Linked DNA regions of Desulfovibrio desulfuricans. The protein of the gene in region 1 interacts with the protein of each later gene in a pairwise test. Links are inferred from orthologs where the notes say so. Each region holds a gene or a part of one and is shown in the gene's direction. Other genes may lie near its edges.

What was found.
Region 2: the proteins of ftsA (region 1) and NE637_RS06065 interact in binary tests that used the Escherichia coli proteins (3 or more experiments, as listed by UniProt). The link is inferred for Desulfovibrio desulfuricans from one-to-one orthologs.

Annotation. Positions count from the first base shown.
Region 1 is NZ_JANFYZ010000001.1:491,812-495,388, reverse strand. Bases 691-3,577 are described here. They hold ftsA (cell division protein FtsA), read left to right. Parts: upstream 691-1,459; coding sequence 1,460-2,695; downstream 2,696-3,577. Other genes in these bases: ftsZ (cell division protein FtsZ), read left to right, coding at 2,741-3,577; NE637_RS02060 (cell division protein FtsQ/DivIB), read left to right, coding at 691-1,390. Also shown: murB (UDP-N-acetylmuramate dehydrogenase), read left to right, coding at 1-521; more of NE637_RS02060, read left to right, coding at 506-690. UniProt on the Escherichia coli protein: Essential cell division protein that assists in the assembly of the Z ring. May serve as the principal membrane anchor for the Z ring.
Region 2 is NZ_JANFYZ010000004.1:53,650-57,934, forward strand. What follows is about bases 526-3,523. They hold NE637_RS06065 (rod shape-determining protein), read left to right. Parts: upstream 526-1,503; coding sequence 1,504-2,544; downstream 2,545-3,523. Other genes in these bases: mnmL (tRNA modification radical SAM protein MnmL/YtqA), read right to left, coding at 526-1,277; mreC (rod shape-determining protein MreC), read left to right, coding at 2,666-3,523. In the rest of the region: NE637_RS06055 (GntR family transcriptional regulator), read right to left, coding at 1-21; more of mnmL, read right to left, coding at 318-525; more of mreC, read left to right, coding at 3,524-3,556; NE637_RS06075 (hypothetical protein), read left to right, coding at 3,553-4,023; mrdA (penicillin-binding protein 2), read left to right, coding at 4,007-4,285. UniProt on the Escherichia coli protein: Forms membrane-associated dynamic filaments that are essential for cell shape determination. Acts by regulating cell wall synthesis and cell elongation, and thus cell shape.

The DNA of each region.
Region 1 (3,577 bases):
CTGTTGCCATGAATGCTGGCTCGCATGGTACGGAAACATGTAAAAATATTTATAATATTCAGGTGTTTATTGATAACACCATTCAGCGTATCAACGAAGATGCACTGCAATACGGCTATCGTACTCTCAGCATTAACGGGAAAAAGAATGATTTTATCGTCTTGGAAGCCACATTTGGCTTGACCGTTGCTGAAAGGGATGGCATCTGTAATTGCATGCGTCACAACTTTTTTAAGAAAAAGTCTAAACAACCTGTGACGGCTTGGAGCGCGGGGTGCGTATTCAAAAATCCCACGCCGGAAATGTCTGCCGGGAGGCTTCTTGACGAGGCCGGTTTCAAGGGCAGGCAGCTTGGGGGAATGGCCTTTTCAACCCTGCATGCAAATTTTTTGATAAATGAAGGCAAGGGCAGCGCCACAGCGGCCTTGGCCTTGTTGCAAGAGGCCCGGCAAGCTGTGCGGCAACGGTTTGGCATTGAGCTTGAGCCGGAGGTCAGGATAGTGCCATGCCCCTTGCCCTGAAAAAAAGCGGACGTAAAGCCCGTAACTCCTACACACGAGCATCTGCCCCGGTCAAAAAAAGCGGCGGCGGATCAAAAGTACGTGCGGGCGGGGTTATCGCGGGGATTTTCAGGAGGCTCAAGGGCTTCAGCGGGCTGAAAAGCCTTGCCGCGTTGGCTGTGCTGCTGACCTGCCTGGGGCTGATTCTTGCTGGTGTGTGTTATTCATCGCTCTGGCTCTACAACAAGGCCATAACCAGCGATTTTTTCACCACCCGCCATGTTGACGTGACCGGCAATGTGCGCCTCTCGCACGACATGGTGCTGCAATACGGCGGCATACGCGAGGGCGACAACAGTCTTGCAGTCAGCATTGCCAAGGTTGAAAGAAACCTGCGCAAGACGCCCTGGGTTGAAGAAGTTTCTGTTAAGCGCCTTCTGCCGGACAGGTTTGTGATACGGCTGAAAGAACGGTTGCCTTCTTTCTGGGTGCATAAGGACGGGGTGCTGTATTACGCCAACGAGCTTGGCGAAATTATAGCGCCGGTTGAGAGCAAAAATTTTCTCTCGCTGCCCACCTTGCGTGTTGACCCGGGGGCAGAAGACGCCCTGCCGTACCTGACGCGCCTGATGAAGGGCATGCAAAGCGGTTTGCTGCCCATAGAGGCGGGGGCGGTTTCGTCCGTCAGCGTGAGTCCCGGCAAGGGCATTGAAATTTATCTTGAAGACAGGGAAATGCGGCTTTCCATCGCTACTGACGATTGGGAGGGCAATCTTTCCCGGTTAAGTCTGACCCTGGGCGATCTGGCCCGCAGACACGAACTGCGCAATGTTCGCGAGATTCGATCTGTTAACGGCAATGTTTGGGTTTTACTTAACCAGCCAGCGTAAGAAACTTGCGGCATGCGCCATAGTGGCATGCCGTTGCGACCCGGAGACAGGAGTTTTGAGGAGAATGGCATGAATAAGTCCGAGCTCATCGTTGGCCTCGACATCGGCACCACAAAGATATGCGCTGTGGTGGGCGAGCTGTCGGAGTCGGGTCTTGTAGATGTGGTGGGCATCGGCACCAGTGTTTCCACTGGTTTGCGCAAGGGCGTGGTGGTCAACATTGAACAGACCGTCCAGTCCATCCGCAAGGCCGTGGAAGATGCGGAACTTATGGCGGGCTGCGAGATCCACTCGGTATACGTGGGGATTGCGGGCAGCCACATCATGGGCATCAACAGCCACGGCGTGATTGCCGTCAAGGGCGGCGAGGTCGCGCAGCGCGATATTGAACGTGCTCTTGATGCCGCCAGGGCTGTGGCCATTCCTGCCGACCGCGAGGTCATCCATATCCTGCCTCAGGAATACATTGTTGATAACCAGCGCGGCATTGCCGACCCGCTCGGCATGGCTGGCGTACGCCTTGAAGTGAAGGTGCACATTGTTACCGGCGCAGTTTCTTCAGCCCAGAACATTGTGCGCTCGTGCCACCGCAGCCAGCTCGAAGTTGCCGATATTGCCCTTGAATCGCTGGCATCAGCCAAGGCCGTGCTGACCGAAGAAGAACGCGAAATCGGCGTTGCTCTGGTTGATCTGGGCGGCGGCACCACCGATATCGCCGTTTTTGCCAACGATGCCATCAAGCATACGGCTGTTCTTGCGCTCGGCGGGCAGAACCTTTCCAACGACATTGCCTTTGGTCTGCGTACTCCCATAGCCTCTGCCGAAAAAATCAAGCTCAAGTATGGTTGCGCCCTTGCCGACCTTGTGCGCAACGATGAATTTATTGAAGTTCCCAGTGTGGGTGGTCGCGAGCCGCGCCGGCTTTCGCGTCAGGTGCTGGCCGAAATATGCGAACCCCGCATGGAAGAAATTCTTTACCTTGTGGATCAGACCCTCGTGCGCTCCGGCTACAAGGACATGATCGGCGCAGGTGTGGTGCTCACGGGCGGCACGGCGCTGATTGAAGGCTGCCAGGAACTGGGCGAACAGATTTTCAATCTGCCCACGCGCATTGGCTACCCGCGCAACATCGGGGGCCTGAAAGACGTGGTCAACAGCCCCAAATTTTCCACGGCGGTCGGGCTGTTGCGTTACGGCGCGGAAAAGGAACTTTCCGGCCAGAAAAAATTTACCACACGTAGTGAAAGCGGCGTTTTTGACGGTGTGCTTTCGCGAATGAAAAAGTGGTTTGCGGACATTTCATAACAACCTCAAGCGGGCATTTTGAGGACAGCACAGAGGAGAGGTGTAATGGCTCAGTCTATCGTTGATGATATCGATACCTCGTTGGCCAGCAATGCCAAGATCAAAGTTATTGGCGTAGGTGGTGGCGGCGGTAATGCAGTGCAGAACATGATTGCCTCTGGCCTGCGCGGAGTGCAGTTTGTTTGCGCCAACACCGATGTGCAGGCGCTGAACAAGAACGGTGCCTCCGTTAAGGTGCAGCTTGGTGAAAAGCTTACCAAGGGCCTTGGCGCTGGCGCCAACCCCGCCATTGGCCGCGAGGCTGCGGTGGAAAGCGTTGGCAGCATTCGTGAAGCCATCGGCGATGCCGATATGGTCTTTGTTACCGCTGGCATGGGCGGCGGCACCGGCACCGGCGCTGCTCCTGTGGTTGCTCAGGCTGCCAAGGAAATGGGCGTCCTCACCGTGGGTGTTGTGACCAAGCCCTTCAGTTTTGAAGGTGCCAAGCGCAAGCGCGCGGCGGAGGCCGGGCTTGAAGAGTTCAAGCAGCATGTGGACTGCCTGATCACCATCCCCAACGACCGTCTGCTTGCCTTTGCCCCCAAGAAGGCTCCTTTCTCCGAAATGCTTCAGAAGGCCAACGATGTGCTGTACTACGCCGTCAAGGGTATTTCTGACGTCATTGTGGGCGAAGGCCTCATCAATCTCGACTTTGCAGACGTGCGCACCACCATGGCCGAAGCTGGCATGGCCCTGATGGGCACGGGCATCGCCTCTGGCGAAAACCGCGCCCGCGAGGCCGCCCAGCGCGCCATCATGAGTCCGCTGCTTGAAGATGTTTCGCTTGAGAGCGCCAAGGCGGTTCTGTACAACATCACCGCCCCCACAGATATCACTGCCGAG
Region 2 (4,285 bases), on another replicon or contig:
CTTGGTGTTTGTCTGCTTCATAACTGGTATACCAGCATAAAGCCAAATAAATGTCCATACGCCGCAGGACGGCTCCAGCATGTTAACCCTATAATATTACAAAGGGGTGGAGTTTTTTTGACCAGAAAAAAACGAGTAGATTTGCGGCAACACCAAGTGAAACCAACAGGAGGTCCTGTGGAACCAGCTAAGCAAAGCCGTTAATGACGCAACAAGCCCCCAGAGGCAACTTATGGTGTCCGGCGAAGATTTTTAGGCGCTGGCAAGGAAGTAGTTATTTTTGCGAGGGGAGTGTATTCTGACCGTACTCGACCCGATCAAAAATCCACACTGACGCCGCCAGCGCTCAAAAAGACCGCCGGACACACCTCGGGGGAGTCGCAGAACTTCCCTTGCCACAACTCCCTCGCCCCCAGCGCCCGCCGCAAATCTCCCAGAAGGCCGCGTTTGTCCGTGGCCCAGGCCGGGGCCAGCAGTTCACCGGGGGCCGGGTCGCTCTGGAGGCGGTGAATGACGATGTGCGAAGGGATGCGCGGCAGGGCGGCGCAGAGAAGATCGACATATTCATCGCGCCAGAGGGGGTGGTACTGGCCTGCGGTGTACTGGCGGGCAAGTTCCGTCCCCTTGGGCACGTAAACGTTGTGCAGTTTGAGCCCGCTTATCGGCAGGGAGAGCGCCCATTCCAGACTTTGCAGAAAATGTCCTTCATCTTCGCCGGGCAGACCGGCCATGAGGTGAGCGCATACGGCAATACCGCGCGCAGCAGCCATGCGCACGGCATTTTCAGCGCTGGCTGCGGAATGGCCCCGGTTAATGCGGGCAAGGGTCTGGTCATGGACCGTTTGCAGGCCCAATTCCAGCCAGAGGTCGCAATCAAGGGCTGCGAGCAGGTCGAGCTTTTCGTCATCAAGACAGTCGGGGCGGGTTCCTACGGCTATTCCAAAACAGCCGGGCAGTTGCCGAACGGTTTGGAGCAGTTGTTGCAGGCGTTCTGATGGCCCATACGTGTTGGAGAAGGATTGCAGATATGCAATAAAGCGCGTATTGGGGTCGTCCCGCAGATATATGGAGCGCCAGTAATTCCACTGTTGCAGTAGGGAATCGCCCTGTTTTGCACGGCCAGAGCCGGATCCATTGGCATTGCAAAACATGCAGCCGGAAAACGAAAGCGTACCGTCGCGGTTGGGGCAGGAGGCCCCGGCGTCAAGTGGAATTTTTTGCACCCGGCTGCCGTAGCGTTGATTATAATAAGCGGCCAGAGTATGCCAGCGCTGCATGTTTGCGTCCCTTGAAGGCTTATTTCCGCGCCTTCCGGCGGGACAAATATTTTAACCCTGCGTCCACCGTCTTGACTTCATGCCAGTTTTAGCAGAACAGTTTTCAGCCTGACGTTACCAATTCCAACAGCGCCCCCACTCCAGGCCTCTTCGCCTCGCCGGGTGCGGGAGTTGTTTCAACATGACGGTAAGGTAGCACACCAGCACAGCGAGGCAAGTTAGAGTAATGTCCAAAATTCTGGATTTCGCACTAGGATTGTTTTCCAATGACCTGGCCATTGACCTTGGCACAGCCAACACCTGCGTTTATGTCAAGGGGCAGGGAATTGTGTTGCGCGAGCCCTCTGTGGTTGCGGTCAAAAAAGACCCGCGCGGCAACAATGTAGTTCTTGCCGTTGGGCACGATGCCAAGCGCATGCTGGGCAGAACCCCTGGCAACATCTGGGCTATCCGCCCCATGAAGGACGGCGTTATCGCCGACTTTGAAGTTACCGAGGCCATGCTGCGCCACTTTATCGCCAAGGTTCACAATTCGCGGCGTCTTGTGCGCCCGCGCATCATGATTTGCGTACCTACGGGCATCACCCAGGTGGAAAAGCGCGCCGTGAAAGAGTCGGCCCAGTCCGCTGGCGCACGTGAAGTGTACCTCATCGAAGAACCCATGGCAGCGGCCATCGGCGCGGATCTGCCCATTCAGGAACCCACCTCCAACATGGTGGTGGATATCGGCGGCGGCACCACTGAAGTGGCGGTCATCTCCCTTTCGGGCATTGTGTACTCGCGCTCTGTGCGCGTGGGCGGCGACAAGATGGACGAAGCCATCATGACCCACGTCAAGCGCAAGTATAACATGCTCATCGGCGAATCTTCCGCTGAAGAAATCAAGATCAAGATCGCATCCGCCTATCCGCTCGATCCGGAACAGCAGATCGAAGTCAAGGGACGCGACCTTGTGACGGGTATTCCGCAGAATATTATCATCACCTCTGAAGAAGTGCGCAAAGCCATTTCTGAACAGGTGGACAGTATTGTTCAGGCTGTGCGCATCGCCCTGGAACAGACCCCGCCGGAACTGGCGGCGGATATTGTGGACAGGGGCATTGTGCTCACGGGCGGCGGCGCGCTACTCAAGGGCCTTGACCAACTGCTGCGCGAAGAAACCTCGTTGCCCATTACTGTTGTGGACGATCCCTTGTCCACGGTTGTGGTGGGTACCGGCAAAGCGCTGGACAACCTGCACATTCTTAAAGAAGTGTGCATCGACTAGAACCGACCTTGTCCTCGCGCCCCTGTGCGGCTGACGCAATGCCGGAACACGAGCTTCCGGTTCTGCGTCTCCGGTACAGGGGCGCGATTTATTCCGCACCGGCTTTCAGGAGCTTCCGCCTGTGACACTGCGGCGTCTTCTCCTCCTCGCGGGCATTTTGCTCATCCTGTTTCTGGGCATGTATTCCTGGAATCAGCGCACGCGCGTTCTGGACGACCTGGCCGCGAAACTGGGGCTTGAAATCACCGGCGCGGTGCTCACGCCCGTTCGTTCGGCGCAGGACGCTGCGGAAAACATGTGGGATCGCTATTTTGACCTTGTGGGCGTGCGCGAAGAAAACGAAGCCCTCAAGCAAAAGGTGGACGAACTCGAAGCGCGCCTGCTTGCCAATGGCGAAGATCTGGCCGAGCTCAAACGCCTGCGCGCGCTGGTGCAACTGCCGGTAGACCAGACATGGCGTCCCCTTGGAGCCCGCGTTCTTTCCGGCCGCATGGGCCCCAACGCCGTTCTGGACAGCATCACCATCAGCCGGGGTTACAGCACGGGCGGGCGTCCGGGCACGCCGCTGGTCACGCACCTTGGCCTGGTTGGCCGCGTTCTCAAGGCCAGCGCCCACAGTTCCATTGTGTTGCTGCTCACTGATCCCAGCAGCCGCATAGCCGTTTTTTCGCAGGAAAGCCGGGCTCCCGGCATCCTCATGGGCATGGGCACGGGCCAAAAGCTTGAAGTCAACTTTGTGCAGCGCGATGCCAAGGTCAAGCCCGGCGAAATAATCATCACCTCCGGTCTGGACGGCAAGTACCCCAAGGGCATACCTGTGGCGCGCGTACTGCGCGTGGCTCCTTCGGACTACACCCAGTTCATGGCCATCAAGGCAGAACCGCTGGTTGACCTGCAACACCTTGAAGAAGTGCTGCTGCTCGAATCCACCGGCGCGCCCCGCCCGCTGGAACCCAGCGAAGCTCCCAAAGAATTCGTGGGCCCGCCCGCGCCCAAAAGCGCCACGCCATGAGGACGCTCCGCAGCATTGCATGGTGGGCCTTTTTCATGGCCTGCGCCATTGTTTTGCAGGCGGCGGTACCGGGGCTTGATGTGCTCACGGTTGGCCTGATCATCCTGTTGCAGGAACGGGATTATAAAAATATGCTCTGGCTGCTGCCCGTGTTCATCCTGTTGCAGGAAGGCATGGGCACGCGCCCCTTCGGGGCCGTCATTGTCTGGTATGCCGCAGTCATTTTGCTGTTCAAGATGGGCCGCTGGCTGTTTGAAGTGGAAAATTTCATTTTTGTCTTTTTGCTGTCAGCCTGCCTGGGCGCCGCATACTACGCCATTGCGTGGCTCATGGCCCCTTTGCAGAACCTGCCTTTCGATGTGCAGGGAACCCTGGACACAAGCCTGATTCAGGCCATCTTTGTGCCCTTCGCCTGGCGGCTGTTGGTGGCCACCCGCCACTGGAACCCCGATGATCAGGAAAACTGACAATACCTCGCTGCTGGCGCACAAAGACAAGGCGCAGCATAAGGGCATTCGCTCCTGGCTCAAGATTCAGGTCGAGAGCGAGGGCTATCAGCCGCCGCGCGCGGGCGCAATCCTGCTTCAGGTTCTGGTGGGTCTGATGTTTTTTGTGCTTGTGGTGCGCTTCTGGTATTTGCAGGTGCACAGGGGTGAAGAGTTTGCGCGTCAGGCGCAGGACAACCGCCTGCGCATTGAGCGCATCTTTGCCCCGCGCGGGCGCATCATG